3 regions of the Streptomyces sp. NPDC048636 genome follow, and region 3 is predicted to be linked to each of the others. Evidence: predicted binding sites of a transcription regulator. Region 3 holds the regulator's gene; each other region holds the start of a gene.

Region 1 (5,889 bases), on a different contig from region 3:
GAGTGGGCGAGGACGACGCGGTCGTCGGCGTCTCGGCCTCCGGCCGCACCCCGTACGCCGTCGGCGCGGTCGAGCACGCCCGGTCCCGGGGCGCGCTGACCGTCGGGCTGTCCTGCAACGCGGGCTCGGCGCTGGCCGCGGCGGCCGACCACGGCATCGAGATCGTGGTGGGGCCGGAGCTGGTCACCGGCTCGACCCGGCTGAAGTCGGGCACCGCCCAGAAGCTGGTGCTCAACATGATCTCGACCATCACCATGATCCGGCTGGGCAAGACCTTCGGGAATCTGATGGTCGATGTGCGCGCCTCCAACGAGAAGCTGCGCGCACGCTCCCGCCGGATCGTCTCGCTGGCCACCGGCGCCCCGGACGAACGGATCGAGAGCGCGCTCACGGCCACGGACGGCGAGACCAAGAACGCCATCCTCACCATCCTGGGCGAGGTGGACGCACCGACCGCCGAGAAGCTGCTCGCCGAGGCGGGCGGCCGGCTGCGCGCGGCCCTGGAGGCCGCGCGGGCGCGCTGAGCGCTCGGCGGTAGTCGGCCAACGGGCCGGGAGGAAGCCGGGAGGAAGCCGGAAGGAAAACGCCGTCGGGGCGGCACCCCTGGGAGAGGGTGCCGCCCCGACGTTCAGGACGGTTCGACCGACGGGATCGTCGATCAGAAGTCCATGTCACCGCCCGGCATACCGCCCGGAGCGCCCGCCGCGGCGGCCTTCTCCGGCTTGTCGGCGATGACGGCCTCGGTGGTCAGGAACAGCGCGGCGATCGACGCGGCGTTCTGGAGCGCGGAGCGCGTGACCTTGGCCGGGTCGATGATGCCCTCGGCGATCAGGTCGACGTACTCGCCGGTGGCCGCGTTGAGACCGTGGCCCGGGGTCAGGTTGCGCACCTTCTCCACCACGACGCCGCCCTCGAGGCCGGCGTTGACCGCGATCTGCTTCAGCGGGGCCTCGAGCGCCAGGCGGACCGCCTGGGCACCGGTGGCCTCGTCACCCTCGAGCTCCAGCTTCTCGAAGACCGAGACGGTCTGGAGCAGGGCCACGCCACCACCGGCGACGATGCCCTCCTCGACGGCGGCCTTGGCGTTGCGCACCGCGTCCTCGATGCGGTGCTTGCGCTCCTTGAGCTCGACCTCGGTCGCGGCACCGGCCTTGATGACGGCCACGCCGCCGGCCAGCTTCGCCAGGCGCTCCTGGAGCTTCTCGCGGTCGTAGTCCGAGTCCGAGGACTCGATCTCGGCGCGGATCTGGTTGACGCGGCCCTGCACCTGCTCGGTGTCGCCGGCGCCGTCCACGATGGTGGTCTCGTCCTTGGTGACCGTGATCTTGCGAGCACGGCCGAGCAGGTCGAGTCCGGCGTTCTCCAGCTTGAGGCCGACCTCCTCGGAGATGACGGTGCCACCGGTGAGGATGGCGATGTCACCGAGCATGGCCTTACGGCGGTCACCGAAGCCCGGAGCCTTGACGGCGACGGACTTGAAGGTGCCACGGATCTTGTTGACGACCAGGGTCGCCAGGGCCTCGCCCTCGATGTCCTCGGCGATGATCAGCAGCGGCTTACCGGACTGCATGACCTTCTCGAGCAGCGGGAGGAGGTCCTTCACGCTGCTGATCTTCGAGTTGACGATCAGGATGTACGGGTCGTCGAGCGACGACTCCATACGCTCCATGTCCGTCGCGAAGTACGGGGAGATGTAGCCCTTGTCGAAGCGCATGCCCTCGGTGAGCTCGAGCTCGAGCCCGAAGGTCTGCGACTCCTCGACGGTGATGACGCCTTCCTTGCCGACCTTGTCCATCGCCTCGGCGATGAGCTCGCCGATCTGGGTGTCGGCGGCGGAGATGGAGGCGGTGGAAGCGATCTGCTCCTTGGTCTCCACGTCCTTGGCCTGCTCGAGCAGCTGGGCGGAGACGGCCTCGACGGCCTTCTCGATGCCGCGCTTGAGGGCCATCGGGTTGGCGCCCGCGGCGACGTTCCGGAGGCCCTCCTTGACCAGCGCCTGGGCCAGGACGGTCGCGGTCGTCGTACCGTCACCGGCGACGTCGTCCGTCTTCTTCGCGACCTCCTTGACCAGCTCGGCACCGATCTTCTCGTACGCGTCCTCGAGCTCGATCTCCTTGGCGATGGAAACACCATCGTTGGTGATCGTGGGGGCGCCCCACTTCTTCTCGAGGACGACGTTACGGCCCTTGGGGCCGAGAGTGACCTTGACGGCGTCGGCGAGCTGGTTCATCCCGCGCTCGAGGCCGCGCCGTGCCTCCTCGTCGAACGCGATGATCTTGGCCATGTGAAGTGGTCCTCCCAAGACTTAGGGGGTACCTCCCAGGCCGTTAGGCCGTGGGGGCGGATTGCTCCGGACCGCGCTGGCGCCCGCGACGGACGGCCTGCCTGCCGTACGGTTCCTTGCCCCGTATGGCACTGGCGGGCCTCACCGACCCGGTCCTTCTGTCACTCTCACTGTCAGAGTGCTAACGCCAATGATTAGCACTCGACCCCCGAGAGTGCAAGCGCCGAGCCCTGAAGTACGGGCGCCCGCAGGAGCGGGGCCCGGCGGCAAGCCGAAGGGCCCGTGTCCCCCCGAGGGGGGCACGGGCCCTTCGATGCACTCCAGTCAGCTGCGTCGCGTCGGCGCGTCAGCCAACGGCCACGCGGACCATGTCGGCCTGCGGGCCCTTCTGGCCCTGCGAGATTTCGAACTCCACCCGCTGGCCTTCCTCGAGGGTGCGGTAGCCGTCCATCTGGATCGCGCTGTAGTGGACGAACACGTCCGCACCACCGTCGACCGCGATGAAGCCGTACCCCTTCTCCGCGTTGAACCACTTGACGGTGCCCTGAGCCATTCCTAACTCCCCTATTGCTGGCCCTTTTGCGCAGGACCGCACTCCGCGGACCCGGGTCAGACCTCACCCTCTCCGGTCGGGAGGGTGTGCGCCGGAACGCGTCGACCGCCGCTGAATGTATCCGTCCCAACGCCCTCTGCAACAGGTCAATCGGACGAGAATTCTGGGGGCGGCCGAGGGGCCGAAAGTGAAGGATCCTCACGAATGTGGGACAACTCGGGCCGGACATAGGGAACCAACTCGACAAATCGTGCTCACATCTCGCACACAACTTGACGAGTTCCGTAGGGGGTTCCAGCCTCCGGCCGGTTCGGAATCTGGCCAACTGTATCGCGTTTCCACAGACGGAATCGCCCCGTCCGTTTCTCCGGACGAGGCGATTCCGATGGTGCGGAGGTGATCGGGGGTCAGCAGCCGCCCGCGACCGCCGGGATGATCGAGACCCCGGCACCGTCCGGCGTGGCCGTGGCCAGGCCCTCCGCGAAGCGCACATCGTCGTCGTTGACGTAGACGTTCACGAAGCGGCGCAGCTTTCCGGTGTCGTCCAGGACGCGGGCGGAGATGCCCTGGTGGTTCTTCTCCAGGTCCGCCAGGACCTCGGCGAGGGTCGCGCCCTCGGCGCTGACCTCGGCCTGACCACCGGTGTAGGTGCGGAGGATGGTCGGAATTCGGACATTGACGCTCATACGAGTCCAGCCTCTCGGAACGAGTCAAGGGTGGGGCGGATGGTGGCGGAGGGGCCCGTGGTGGGTGCCACCGCGTCCAGGGTCTTCAGCCCGTCGCCGGTGTTGAGGACGACGGTCGTCAGGGTCGGGTCGAGGAGCCCGTCCTCGATCAGCTTCTTCGTCACGCCCACGGTGACCCCGCCCGCGGTCTCCGCGAAGATCCCCTCGGTGCGGGCCAGCAGCTTGATCGCGTCGACGACCTGCTCGTCGGTGACGTCCTCCACGGCACCGCCGGTGCGGCGCGCGATGTCCAGGACGTACGGACCGTCCGCCGGGTTGCCGATGGCCAGCGACTTGGCGATGGTGTTCGGCTTCTGCGGGCGGACCACGTCATGACCGGCCTTGAAGGCGGCGGAGACCGGGGAGCAGCCCTCGGCCTGGGCGCCGAAGATCTTGTAGGGGCGGTCCTCGACCAGGCCGAGCTGGATCAGCTCCTTCAGCCCCTTGTCGATCTTGGTGAGCTGGGAACCCGAGGCGATCGGAATGACGATCTGGTCCGGCAGCCGCCAGTCGAGCTGCTCGCAGATCTCGTAGGCCAGGGTCTTGGAGCCCTCGCCGTAGTACGGGCGCAGATTGACGTTGACGAAGCCCCAGCCCTCGCCCGCCGGGTCGCCGATCAGCTCGCTACAGAAGCGGTTGACGTCGTCATAGGTGCCCTCGATACCGACCAGGTCACCGCCGTAGACGGCGGCCATGACGACCTTGCCCGCCTCCAGGTCGTGCGGGATGAACACACAGGAGCGGAAGCCCGCGCGGGCGGCCGCGGCGCCGACCGCGCCCGCGAGATTGCCGGTGGAGGAGCAGGACAGGGTGGTGAAGCCGAAAGTGCGGGCGGCCTGGACGGCGATGGCGACGACCCGGTCCTTGAAGGAGTGGGTCGGGTTGCCGGAGTCGTCCTTGATGTGGAGCTCACCGGTGACCCCGAGCTCACGGGCCAGGTTGTCGGCCTTGACCAGCTTGGTGAACCCTGGATTCAGGCTGGGCGTGTCCGCCACGTCCGCCGGGACCGGAAGGAGCGGGGCGTAGCGCCAGATGTTGTTCGGACCGGCCTCGATCCGCCGGCGCAGCCCCTCCGGGTCGCCGGTGGGCAGGTCGTACGCGATTTCCAGCGGGCCGAAACACGACGCACACGCGAAGATCGGGCCGAGGTCGAAGCGCTCACCGCACTCGCGACAGGACAGCGCGACGGCGGGACCGAAGGAGGCCGGAGACGACGCCGGGGCAGCGGCGGAGGACGAAGCGGTGGAGCTTTCGACGGATTGCACAGCCATGGAGGCGAGGCCCTTTCTCCTCATCTTCCTCGTGACGCGTTTCGCCACGAGACGGAATTGGCACCTTCCCGAGCTGGGAGCCTCGCTGTGTGCACGAGACCAGCTGGAGGGTTGCCGGGGCTTCAACGGGCCGTTCCCTCTGCCCCTCTGGATGAGCGGTATGGCACCGGACTCGAGCCGGGCGTTTGTCCGTGCGATGAGCGCCACACGGCCGGGTCGACCCCGACATATGACGGTCACGCGCGCTGTTCAAGACTGTAACCGAAGGCCCGGAGGGTTGAGACAGCCGTCCGAAGCGCGAGATGGATCACAACCGATCACAGTCGATCACATGCCCGCGCGCATCCGCCGATCACATGTGATCACAGCAGCAGGGAGACAGACAGGTGCTGGATGAGGTGGAGCGCTGGCTGGAGCACCGCTCCTGGTCGGCCGACGACCGTCCGCTGGACCGTCTGCTGGCCGCCAAACGCGACACGGGCGACACGGGCGACACCGTGAGCGTCGTACTGCCCGCGCTGAACGAGGAGGCGACGGTCGGGGAGATCGTCACGGTGATCCGCCGTGACCTGATGGACGGGGCGGTGCCGCTCGTCGACGAGCTGGTGGTGCTGGACTCCGGCTCCACCGACCGCACCGCGGAGGTCGCCGCGGCGGCCGGTGCGACCGTGGTCCACCGCGACGCGCCGCTGCCGCGGCTGCCCGCGCTGCCGGGCAAGGGCGAGGTGCTGTGGCGTTCCCTGCTGGCCACCGGCGGGGACATCGTCTGCTTCATCGACGCCGACCTGAGGGAGTTCGACGCGCGCTTCGTCTCCGGGGTCGTCGGTCCGCTGCTGACCGATCCGGAGGTGCGACTGGTCAAGGGCATGTACGACCGTCCGCTCGGCGACGCGGAAGGCCAGGGCGGCCGGGTCACCGAGCTGGTCGCCCGTCCGCTGCTCAATCTGCACTGGCCGCTGCTGGCCGGATTCGTCCAGCCGCTGGGCGGGGAGTACGCGGCCCGGCGCTCGCTGCTGGAGCGGCTGCCGTTCCCCGTGGGGTACGGGGTGGAGCTGG
Region 2 (5,889 bases), on a different contig from region 3:
GCAGATACTTCTTGGTGGCGGGCGACAGCTTGGTGTCGTACTCCTTCTTGGCCACCCGGTGCCAGCCCATGGTGCGCAGGAACGCGTCGGTCTCCACCTGGCCGGAACCGAACATCTCCGAAAGTCTGCCGGAGGTCATATGCCGGCGGACGTCCATCTCCCAGAAGCGGTCCTGGGCCTGGACGAACCCCTGGGCGCGGAACAGATCCTCGGGAGTGCTGGCGTAGATCTGAGGTATCCCGTAGCCGTCCCGTTTGACCTGGACGGGCCCCGAGAGCCCCTTCAGCTGAAGCGACCCCGTGGTCTCCGGGAACGAGGCACGCACGGTACTGATGCTCCAGTACGTGCCATAGCCGACGCCTCCGACGAGCAGCAGCACTACTGCGATCACGATCAGGCGGAGGCGTCGACTCTTCTTCTTTTTGGGAGAAGAGCCGGTCTTGTTGGCGGGCATCGCTGTCCTTCGAGGGGCAGGGTGGTCCTGGAGTGCTGGAGCAACCATAGGCGCAGCGCTGACTCCTCCCCTACGCGGAGTCAGGGCTGAGGCCGAGCACCGGCCGACGGGCCGGGTCATTACCGCCCGGCTCACCACCCGCACGGGAGGCGCGCGTCAAGAACCCGTAAAATGTTAGGTAAGGCAATGAAGTTCCGGTCGGCCGGGCGCCGCTGACGCGACCCCTGCCGCTCCCGCGAGAAAGGTTCGGCCCCTGACTGTTCACCACCTCAATGAACTGCTGCTGGTCTGCTCGCTCGTCCTCCTCATCGCGGTGGCGGCCGTAAGGATCTCCTCCCGCAGCGGCCTGCCCACCCTGCTGATCTATCTCGGGATCGGCGTGGCCATCGGCCAGGACGGTATCGGGATCAAATTCGACGACGCCGAGCTGACGCAGATCCTCGGCTATGCCGCCCTGGTCGTGATCCTTACCGAGGGCGGTCTCGGCACGAAGTGGCGGGAGATCAAGCCCGCCCTGCCGACGGCGGCGGCACTGTCCACCGTCGGCGTCGCGGTGAGCGTGGGGGTCACCGCGGCGGCCGCGCACTACGTAGTGGGACTGGACTGGCGGCAGGCGCTGATCATCGGCGCGGTGGTGTCGTCCACGGACGCGGCGGCGGTCTTCTCGGTACTGCGCAAGGTGCCGCTGCCCAAGAGGCTCACGGGCGCCCTGGAGGCCGAGTCGGGGTTCAACGACGCCCCGGTGGTGATCCTTGTGGTCGCCTTCTCCGCCCACGGCGCCATCGACTCCTGGTACGTCCTGATGGGCGAGATCGCCCTGGAGCTGGCGATCGGGGCGGTGGTCGGGCTCGCGATCGGCTGGCTCGGCGCGTACAGCCTGCGGCACGTGGCACTGCCCGCCTCCGGCCTCTACCCGATCGCGGTGATCGCCATCGCCGTGATCGCCTACGCGGCGGGCGCGCTGGCGCACGGCTCCGGTTTCCTCGCCGTCTATCTCGCCTCGCTCGTCCTGGGCAACGCCCGGCTGCCGCACTGGCCGGCGACGCGCGGCTTCGCCGAGGGGCTGGGCTGGATCGCCCAGATCGGCATGTTCGTCCTGCTCGGCCTGCTGGTGACACCGCACGAGCTGGCCGATGACATCTGGCCGGCGGTGGTCGTGGGGCTGGTGCTGACGGTGGTCGCCCGGCCGGTGTCGGTCCTGGTCAGCACGGCGCCGTTCCGGGTGCCGTGGCGGGAGAAGGCGCTGCTGTCCTGGGCCGGACTGCGCGGCGCGGTGCCCATTGTGCTGGCGACCATCCCGGTGGTCAGCGAGGTGCCCGACAGCCGCCGGATCTTCAACATCGTCTTTGTGCTGGTGATCATCTACACCCTGGTCCAGGGGCCGACGCTGCCCTGGCTGGCCACCCGGCTGCACCTGGGCGGACCGGACGAGGCGTCGGACCTCGGGATCGAGTCGGCGCCGCTGGAGCGGCTGCGCGGCCACCTGCTGTCGGTCACCATCCCCGGGGACTCCAAGATGCACGGGGTCGAGATCGGCGAGCTGCGGCTGCCGCCCGGGGCCGCGGTCACCCTGGTCGTCCGGGACAAGACCAGCTTTGTGCCCCTGCCCTCGACGGCACTGCGGCGCGGCGACGAACTGCTGGTGGTGGCCACGGACCCGGTGCGGGACGCGGCGGAGAAGCGGCTGCGGGCGGTGGGCCGCGGCGGCAAACTGGCGGGCTGGCTGGGGACGGGCGGCTGACGGAAGAGGAATCGGCCGGGGGCGGGGGCGCGTGGGATCGATCACCGTATGGCCCGAGCCAGTGGACTGATGGGCCGGAATACTGCACTATGGAGCGTCGTTAGCACTCATTGAGTGAGAGTGCCAGGAGGAAGTACGTGCCGACCTACCAGTACCAGTGCACCGCGTGCGGCGAGGGCCTCGAGGCGGTGCAGAAGTTCACCGACGACGCGCTCACCGAGTGCCCCAGCTGCCAGGGACGTCTGAAGAAGGTGTTCTCGGCGGTCGGCATTGTCTTCAAGGGCTCCGGCTTCTACCGGAACGACAGCCGCTCCTCCACCAGCAGCGCGAGCGGCGCCGCCACGAAGCCCGCGGCGAAGACCGACAGCGGCAGCTCGTCCTCGGACTCGTCGTCGTCCTCGGACTCGTCGTCCGGGTCGGGCTCGTCGTCCTCGACGTCGACTTCTTCGTCGTCCGGTTCGTCGAGCTCCTCGTCGAGCAGCGCGTCCTCGGCCGCCTGACTCCTTCTTCGCGACACCCCGCCGTCTCCGGGACGGCGGGGTGTCGTGCGTCGGGTCGCACGGGAGACGGCGGGGTGCTGGGCGCGGGGCGGTACGGGAGACGGCGGGGTGTCGTACCGGCGGACGCCGCTGGCTAGGGTGATCGCATGGTCGAGACCAGCAACAGGCAAGCAGACATAGGGGTCATCGGGGGTTCGGGGTTCTACTCGTTCCTCGACGATGTGACCGAGATCACCGTCGAGACTCCCTATGGGGCGCCGAGCGACGCACTCTTCGTCGGCGACGTGGCGGGACGGCAGGTCGCCTTCCTCCCCCGCCACGGCCGCAAGCACCATCTGCCGCCGCACCGGATCAACTACCGCGCCAACCTGTGGGCCCTGCGCTCGCTCGGTGTGCGGCAGGTGTTCGGACCGTGCGCGGTGGGCGGGCTGCGGCCGGAGTACGGACCGGGGACGCTGCTGGTGCCGGACCAGTTGGTGGACCGTACGAAGGGGCGCGTCCAGACCTACTTCGACGGTGAACCGCTTTCGGACGGCCGGATCCCGAACGTGGTGCATACGACCTTCGCCGACCCGTACTGCCCGGTGGGGCGGAAGGCCGCCGTCGAGGCGGCGCGCGCCCGCACCTGGGAGCCGGTGGACGGCGGGACGATGTGCGTGATCGAGGGGCCGCGCTTCTCCACCCGGGCGGAATCACGCTGGCATGCGGCGCAGGGCTGGTCGGTGGTGGGGATGACCGGCCATCCGGAGGCCGTGCTCGCCCGTGAACTGGGGCTCTGCTACACGTCGTTGTCGCTGGTGACCGATCTGGACGCGGGCGTGGAGACGGGTGAGGGGGTCACCCACACCGAGGTGCTGAAGGTGTTCGGCGAGAACGTGGGGCGGCTGCGCGAGGTGCTCTTCGACGCGGTGGCCAAGCTGCCGGAGAGCTCCGAGCGGGACTGTCTGTGCATCCACGCCCATGACGGCTGGGACCTGGGGATCGAACTGCCGTAGGGCGCCGGGCTCGGGTTGGCACGGGGCCTGGTGTGCGCTTGAGGTGGGCTCGGGCGGGCCCGGGGGTGAGCTTGGGCGGGCCTGGAGGTGAGTCGTCGCTCGAACGGGTGGCCGAGTTATGCACAGGCCGCTGGGCCGTCCACAGGCCCGAGCGGGTTCGGGCGAGGGCAGGCATCGTGAGGGGACCGGAAGCTCAGGACCCTTCACGAACGTCACGACAGGCGGTGATGTGCCATGTCCCATCCGTCCCCCGCACTCGCGTTACCCCGCTCCGCTCCCCCGCTGAGCACCGTTCCCCGCTTCGCCCCGGTCCGGGTCGGGCGGGACGGCGGCCATCGGCTGCGGCGGGCGGTGTGGCGACGCAGACGCCCGATGGCGGCGGGTCTGGCGCTGACCGCCGCGGCCCTCGCGGCGGCGGCACCCCCCGGCCAGGGGCACGGGGGCGGGGCACCCACGCCCGCGCCCTCCTCGGAGGACGGTGGGCGGGGCGGTGCCCCGCGGCCCGCCATGGTGGCGGCCCCGGTCCGGATCGCCGACGCCGCGGCGGTGGAGCTGCTGCACCCCGGCGACCGGGTGGATGTGCTGGCCATGCCCCTGCCGACCGCTGCTTCGGCGGCCGGTGGGCGCGGCGCCGCGGCACGGGTGGTCGCGCCCGGGGTGCGGGTCGCCCAGGTGCCCGGGGCCCGCGAGAGCGGAGCTCATGGCGGTCGGGCGGCGGACGCCGCCGGGGCGGACGAGGAGGCGGCTGACGACGGCGGGCTCTACGGGGCTGAGCCGCCGGACGACGGAGGGGCGCTGGTGGTGCTCACCGTGCCGCGCGCGGCGGCCGCGGCGCTGGCCGGTGCGGCGGCCACCTCCCGGCTGGCGGTGACGCTGTGCCCCTCCTGATGGCCCTGCCCGGGCTCTCGCCCCTGGTCCGCACCGGTGTAGGTTGCGGAACCGTCCGCTCCAGGACCGGTGCGGCGAAAGGCAGGACCGGTACGGCGAAAGAGAGGCTGTGGCTTGAGCGAGGAGAAAGTGCCCGAGGAGAAGCAGAGCGTCATAGAGGGCTTCAAGGCCTTCCTGATGCGCGGCAATGTGATCGACCTGGCTGTCGCGGTCGTCATCGGAGCCGCTTTCACCGCCGTGGTGAACTCCATCGTGAAGGGCTTGATCAATCCCATCGTCGGGGCCTTCGGCACAAAGGACCTCGAGAAGTACCGCTCGTGTCTGAAGGCACCCTGCGAGACGAACGCGGCGGGCGAGGTCGTCCACGGCATCCCCATCCTGTGGGGCACCGTGCTCTCGGCCGTGCTCACCTTCCTGATCACCGCGGCGGTGGTGTACTTCCTGATGGTGCTGCCGATGTCGCGCTATCTGGCGCGGAAGGCAGCCCGGGAGGCGAAGGCGGAGGAGGAGCAGGCCGCGGTGGAGGCCGCCGAGATCATCCTGCTGCGCGAGATCCGCGACGAGCTGGTGGCCCAGCGCGGCAGCGGCTCCAGCGCCTAGCTGCGCATCACAGGTGGTGGGGCGGTTTCTCGTCGAGGAACCGCGCCAGATCCGCTGCGCTGTCGGCGCCGTCGCCGCCAGGGGCCCGCTCGCCCCACCCGCGGTCCGTGTCGTCCGACGACTGCTGCGTCAGCGGATCACCGAAGGTCAGCGCGTCTGCCGGATCGCGCGGTCCGGAGGCAGGGGCGGTGCTCATGGTTCAAGAGTACGGCCGGGGCAGCGGTTCGGTGTACCGCCCCAGCTCCTCGTGCCACCACCGGTCCCGGCCGGTCTTCCAGGACACCGGGCGGGCCAGCCGGTGCACCACCAGCACCGACCGCACCTCAGGACAGCCGGCCAGCGCCCGGTCGACGACCTGCTTGAGCGGATTGTGCTCGCCGCAGCGCTGCTCACCGTCCGCGGTGACCACGACCCTGGCGCCCACCTGTTTTATCCGGTCACGCAGTTCATGCGGGCGTAGCCCCACCGGGAGGCTGACGCGGATGACGTCGAGGCGGCCGCAGGCGAGCGTGGCGATCACGGACTCGGGCACCAGGGGCAGATGGACCGCCACCCGGTCACCGGCGCGGACCCCGAGCCGGGTGAGGGCGGCCGCGGCCCTGGCAGCCTGGTCGAGCAGCTCCGCGTGGGTGAGCTCCTCGGTGCAGTCGGGCTCGCTGATCCAGCGGAGGGCCACCCGGGGGGCCTGCCTGGAGTCGGCGGCCAGTGTGG
Region 3 (5,889 bases):
GCGTACGGGCCGTGCTCGCGGATGAATCGATTGACCAGGCCCCGGGCCGGACGCCCGGAGAAGGCGCGGGTCAGCTCGGTCCGGCCGAACATCGGGTCCGTCATGGCGCGCTTGTGCAGGGCGTTGGCCCCCGACTCCGCGGTGACCAGGAACGCGGTGCCCAGCTGGGCCGCGCTCGCACCCGCGGCCAGCGCCGCCGCGATCTGCGCACCGCGCATCAGCCCGCCCGCGGCGATGACCGGGATCTGTACGGACTCGCGGACCAGCGCGATCAGGGACAGCAGCCCGAGGCCGCCGCCCATACCGTCCTCGGAGGGGTCGTTACGGAAGCCGCCCTGGTGGCCGCCCGCCTCCACACCCTGCACACAGAGCGCGTCGGCGCCCGCCCACTGGGCGGTCTGCGCCTCGACCGGCGAGGTCACCGTGACGACGGTACGGGTACCGGCCCCGGCCAGCGCGGCCAGGACCTCACGGGTAGGGCAGCCGAAGGTGAACGAGACCACCGGCACCGGGTCCTCGAGCAGGATCGCCAGCTTCGCCTCGTACGCGTCGTCGGCGCCCGCCTCGGGGTCGCCGAGCGGTGTCTCGTACCAGGTGGACTCACCCGCCAGCTGCTCCCGGTAGACCTCGACGGCGGCCGGGTCGGCGGTGGGCGGCTGCGGCATGAACAGATTGACCAGGAAGGGGCGGCCGGTCAGCCCGCGCAGCTGTTTGATCTCTTCGTACATCGCCTCCGGGGTCTTGTACCCGGCGGCGAGGGAACCGAGGCCACCGGCCTCGGAGACGGCGGCGGCCAGCGGGGGGCAGGAAGCTCCGCCCGCCATCGGCGCCTGCACGATCGGATACCGAAAGAGATCGGTCAGTGCGGAGGGCATGACCACATCGTGTCATGCGCTCCGCACCGTCCGACAACCGGATCTACGGCGGCTCGCCGGGTCCAGGCCGGGCGGCTACCGCCCGTTGGCGGCGACTCCGGGGGGACAGACCCCCGGACCCCCGGCCGGGTGCCTACCGGCCGTTGAAGGCGTCCTTCAGGCGCGAGAACAGGCCCTGCTGCCCCGGCTTGGCCCCATCCCCCGGGGGACAAACCCCCGGACCCCCGGCCCGGCGCCTACCGGCCGTTGAAGGCATCCTTCAGGCGCGAGAACAGGCCCTGCTGCCCCGGCTTGAATTCGCCGGTCGGCCGCTCCTCGCCGCGCAGCTTGGACAGCCGCCGCATCAGCTCCTCCTGCTCCGCGTCCAGCTTGGTCGGGGTGGTCACCTCGACATGGACGATCAGATCGCCCCGGCCGCCGCCTCGCAGATGGGTGACACCGCGCTGGTGCAGCGGGATCGACTGGCCGGACTGGGTACCGGGCCGGATGTCGACCTCCTCCAGACCGTCCAGCGTCTCCAGCGGCACCTTGGTGCCGAGCGCCGCCGCCGTCATGGGGATGGTCACCGTGCAGTGCAGGTCGTCACCGCGGCGCTGGAAGACCGGGTGCGGGACCTCATGGATCTCCACATACAGGTCGCCCGCCGGGCCGCCGCCGGGGCCGACCTCGCCCTCGCCCGCCAGCTGGATCCGGGTGCCGTTGTCCACACCGGCCGGGATCTTCACCGTCAGGGTGCGGCGCGAGCGGATCCGCCCGTCACCGGCGCACTCCGGGCACGGGGTCGGCACCACGGTGCCGAAGCCCTGGCACTGCGGACATGGCCGCGAGGTCATGACCTGGCCCAGGAAGGAGCGGGTCACCTGGGAGACCTCACCGCGGCCGCGGCACATGTCACAGGTCTGCGCCGAGGTGCCCGGCGCCGCGCCCTCACCACTGCACGTGGTGCAGACGACGGCGGTGTCGACCTGGATGTCCTTGGTGGTCCCGAACGCGGCCTCGCTGAGCTCCACATCGAGACGGATCATGGCGTCCTGGCCGCGCCGGGTGCGGGACCGCGGTCCACGCTGTGAGGCGGTGCCGAAGAAGGCGTCCATGATGTCGGAGAAATTGCCGAAGCCCGCGCCGAAGCCACCGGCGCCGCCGCCTCCGCCCGCACCGGACATCGGGTCCCCGCCGAGGTCGTAGACCTGCTTCTTCTGCGGGTCCGACAGCACCTCGTACGCGGCGTTGATCTCCTTGAACCGCTCCTGGGTCTTCGGATCCGGGTTCACATCCGGGTGCAGCTCACGCGCGAGCCGGCGGAATGCCTTCTTGATCTCGTCCTGCGAGGCATCACGCCGCACGCCCAGGACTGCGTAGTAGTCCGTCGCCACTTACGACTCCGCCAGGATCTGTCCGACGTAACGTGCCACTGCGCGTACCGCTCCCATCGTTCCGGGGTAGTCCATGCGGGTCGGTCCGACCACGCCGAGTTTGGCGACGGCCTCGTCGCCCGAACCGTAGCCGACCGCGACCACCGAGGTGGAATTCAGCCCCTCGTGAGCATTCTCATGCCCGATGCGGACGGTCATACCCGAGTCCTTGGCCTCGCCGAGCAGCTTGAGGAGGACGACCTGCTCCTCAAGTGCCTCCAGAACGGGCCGGATCGTCAGGGGGAAATCATGCCCGAAACGCGTGAGGTTCGCGGTGCCGCCGATCATCAGCCGCTCCTCGGTCTCCTCCACCAGCGTCTCGAGCAAGGTCGCCAGCACGGTCGAGACCGTCCCCCGGTCCTCCTGCTCGAAGGACTCCGGAAGATCCTGCACCAACTGCGGCACATCCGCGAACCGCCGCCCCACGACACGGCTGTTGAGCCGGGCCCGCAGATCCGCGAGCGACTCCTCGCCCACCGGGGACGGACAGTCCACCATGCGCTGCTCGACCCGGCCGGTGTCCGTGATCAGCACCAGCATCACCCGGGCCGGGGCCAGCGGCAGCAGCTCCACATGGCGCACCGTCGAGCGGGTCAGCGACGGGTACTGCACCACCGCGACCTGCCGGGTCAGCTGCGCCAGCAGCCGGACGGTGCGGCCCACCACGTCATCGAGGTCCACGGCGCCGTCCAGGAAGTTCTGGATGGCGCGGCGCTCCGGTGTGGACAGCGGCTTCACGCCGGCCAGCCGGTCCACGAAGAGGCGGTAGCCCTTGTCGGTGGGGATGCGCCCGGCGCTGGTGTGCGGCTGCGCGATGAAGCCCTCGTCCTCCAGCGCGGCCATGTCGTTGCGCACGGTGGCCGGGGAAACCCCCAGCCGGTGGCGCTCGGTGAGCGCCTTGGAGCCGACCGGCTCCTCGGTCCCCACATAGTCCTGGACAATGGCACGCAGCACTTCGAGTCTGCGTTCGCTGAGCACCCCGCGCACCTCCCAGTCCAGCGGTCTCTTCAGGTCGTCCCCTGGCACTCAACGGGCACGAGTGCCAGAACCCCTACGCCAGTGTACGGCGGGGTGCGGTGGCCGGGGCAAGGGCCGCCGTGTGGCGGAGCCCGCACGATCCGCCACGCTATCGCCAGGAGAGCTAGCGTCTCGGTATGGAGACGTATTGGGAAGAGTCGCGGTGGCACGAGGCGGGCTGGGAGACCATCGCCGCCGGGGTGGCCCGGCTCCGCATGCCGGGCTGGGACGAGACCATCGGCGTGATCGTCGGCCGGACGGACGTACTCGTCGTGGACACCGGGGCGACCCTGCGTGACGGCGCCGCGCTGCGCACCCAGATCACCCGGCTCGCCGGGCGCCGCCCCACCCGGATCGCGCTCACCCATCCGCACTTCGACCATGTCCTGGGCACCGCCGCCTTCTCGGGCTGCGAGGTGTACGGCGCGGCGGGCCTGGACGAACTGCTGCGCGCGGAACGGGAGGAGCTGCGCGAGTCGGCCATCCGGCAGGGTGTGGAGCGGGGCGCCGCCACCGAGGCCGCCGACCATCTGGTCCTCCCCCACCACCTGGTCTCCGGGGAGCTCACCCTTGACCTGGGCGACCGGCCGGTGCTGCTGGCGAACGTGGGCCCCGGGCACAGCGCCCACGATCTGGCGGTCCTGGTCCCGGGCCGGCCCGAGGTGGTCTTCTGCGGCGATCTGGTCGAGGAGTCCGGACCGCCGCAGGCGGGGCCCGACGCGATCCCCGCGCGGTGGCCCGCCGCCCTGGACCGGCTGCTGGAGCTCGGCGGGGAGGAGGCGCGGTACGTCCCGGGCCACGGGGCGGTGGTGGACGCGGAGTTCGTACGTGCCCAGCGCGCCGATCTGGCCGCCCGCTTCGGCGTGTCCCCCTAGTCCCGGCGCTATCGTCTGCCGGGTGCGCAGCCGATACGACAACCCCGATCTGACCCCGCCCTGGAAGCGGCAGCAGCCCGCCCCGGAGGTCGCCGCCGAACCGGACCTCGTCGTGGAGGAGGTCACCACCGGGTTCTGCGGGGCGGTGATCCGCTGTGAGAAGACCGCGCAGGGGCAGACGGTCACTCTGGAGGACCGCTTCGGTAAACACCGTGTCTTCCCCATGGAGCCGCGCGGCTTTCTGCTCGAGGGCCGTGTCGTCACGCTGGTGCGCCCGCGCGCGACGGCCCCCGCCGCGCCCCGGCGCACGGCTTCCGGTTCGCTCGCCGTACCGGGGGCGCGGGCGAGGGTGGCCCGCGCGGGGCGCATCTATGTCGAGGGACGCCATGACGCGGAGCTGGTGGAGCGGGTCTGGGGGGACGATCTGCGCGTCGAGGGCGTGGTCGTCGAGTACCTGGAGGGTGTCGACGATCTCCCCGCCATCGTCCGGGAGTTCGCCCCCGGCCCGGATGCCCGGCTCGGCGTCCTGGTCGACCACTTGGTGCCCGGTTCCAAGGAGTCCCGGATCGCCGCCGAGGTCACCGGCGACGACGTACTGGTCGTCGGCCACCCCTATATCGACATCTGGGAGGCCGTGAAACCGTCCTCGCTGGGCATCTCCGCCTGGCCCACGGTCCCGCGCGGCCAGGACTGGAAAACGGGCGTCTGCCGCGCCCTGGGCTGGCCGGAGAACACCGGCGCCGCCTGGCAGCGCATCCTCTCCTCGGTCCACTCCTACAAGGACCTGCGGCCCGAACTCCTGGGCCGGGTGGAGGAGCTGATCGATTTTGTGACGGTCGGGGTCAGCTGAGCGTCCGGAAGTCGCTTGTTTCCAGCGTGATGTCCAGCGCCTCGACGGTGACCGGGTCACCGAACTCACTGGCCCGCTCCGTCCCGTAGTCGGCCGCCTCGCCGGTCCCCTTCGGCTCGGTGAGGAGCACGCACTCGGCGGCGATGGGGTCGATGATCAGGTAGGCGGGTACCTGCCCGGCGGCGTAAGCGGCACCCGGTCGCCCACAGCGGTCATCGCGATGATCCCGCTCTTCCCGGCGTGCACTCAGCGCAGTCATGTTCCTCGCCTATCAGTCCACCAGGTCGCGCACCACGGCGTCCGCCAGCAGCCGCCCCCGCAGGGTGAGCACGGCCCGGCCCCGGCGGTACGGCTCCGGGGCCAGCAGGCCGTCCTCCAGGGCCCGCCGCGCGGCCGCCGCGCCCGCGGGGCGGAGCAGGTCCAGGGGGCAGCCTTCGGCGAGCCGCAGTTCCAGCAGGACGCGCTCGACGCGGCGCTCCTCGTCGGCCAGCACCTCACGGCCCGCACCGGGCGACCGGCCCTCGCCGAGGGCCTGGGCGTAGGCGCCGGGGTGCTTCACGTTCCACCAGCGGACCCCGCCCACGTGGCTGTGGGCACCGGGGCCCGCGCCCCACCAGTCGGCGCCGCGCCAGTACAGCTCGTTGTGGCGGCAGCGGCCCTCGGGGGTGGTGGCCCAGTTGGAGACCTCGTACCAGTCGAACCCGGCGGCCGAGAGCATCTCCTCGGCGATCAGGTAGCGGTCGGCGTGCACATCGTCGTCGGTCATCGGGACCTCGCCGCGCCGGATCCGGCGGGCCAGCTGGGTGCCCTCCTCGACGATCAGCGCGTAGGCCGAGACATGGTCCGGTCCGGCGCCGAGG

Evidence for each region. The regulator HrcA, encoded in region 3, represses chaperone genes, less so after heat shock. The targets are predictions, from matches to a motif close to TTNGCACTCNGNNNNNCNGAGTGCNAA.
Region 1: groL (chaperonin GroEL) is a predicted target of HrcA. The motif match lies at 2,443-2,469, and genes of this name have one in related genera.
Region 2: AB0C66_RS01915 (FmdB family zinc ribbon protein) is a predicted target of HrcA. The motif match lies at 2,296-2,322, and genes of this name have one in related genera.

Annotation. Positions count from the first base shown of each region.
Region 1 is NZ_JBEZHR010000003.1:267,828-273,716, forward strand. It holds gene murQ (N-acetylmuramic acid 6-phosphate etherase) at 1-524, shown strand, start outside; gene groL (chaperonin GroEL) at 659-2,284, opposite strand; gene AB0C66_RS11755 (cold-shock protein) at 2,631-2,837, opposite strand; gene AB0C66_RS11760 (MoaD/ThiS family protein) at 3,245-3,523, opposite strand; gene thrC (threonine synthase) at 3,520-4,833, opposite strand; SAM riboswitch class I at 4,851-4,991, opposite strand; gene AB0C66_RS11770 (glucosyl-3-phosphoglycerate synthase) at 5,220-5,889, shown strand, end outside.
Region 2 is NZ_JBEZHR010000001.1:403,116-409,004, reverse strand. It holds gene AB0C66_RS01925 (penicillin acylase family protein) at 1-454, opposite strand, end outside; gene AB0C66_RS01920 (potassium/proton antiporter) at 708-2,195, shown strand; gene AB0C66_RS01915 (FmdB family zinc ribbon protein) at 2,333-2,695, shown strand; gene AB0C66_RS01910 (S-methyl-5'-thioadenosine phosphorylase) at 2,842-3,690, shown strand; gene AB0C66_RS01905 (RcpC/CpaB family pilus assembly protein) at 3,925-4,578, shown strand; gene mscL (large conductance mechanosensitive channel protein MscL) at 4,693-5,178, shown strand; gene AB0C66_RS01895 (hypothetical protein) at 5,186-5,374, opposite strand; gene AB0C66_RS01890 (AMP-binding protein) at 5,378-5,889, opposite strand, start outside.
Region 3 is NZ_JBEZHR010000002.1:286,593-292,481, reverse strand. It holds gene AB0C66_RS07135 (nitronate monooxygenase) at 1-875, opposite strand, end outside; gene dnaJ (molecular chaperone DnaJ) at 1,112-2,248, opposite strand; gene hrcA (heat-inducible transcriptional repressor HrcA) at 2,249-3,265, opposite strand; gene AB0C66_RS07120 (MBL fold metallo-hydrolase) at 3,442-4,179, shown strand; gene AB0C66_RS07115 (DUF3097 domain-containing protein) at 4,202-5,029, shown strand; gene AB0C66_RS07110 (hypothetical protein) at 5,022-5,288, opposite strand; gene hemW (radical SAM family heme chaperone HemW) at 5,301-5,889, opposite strand, start outside.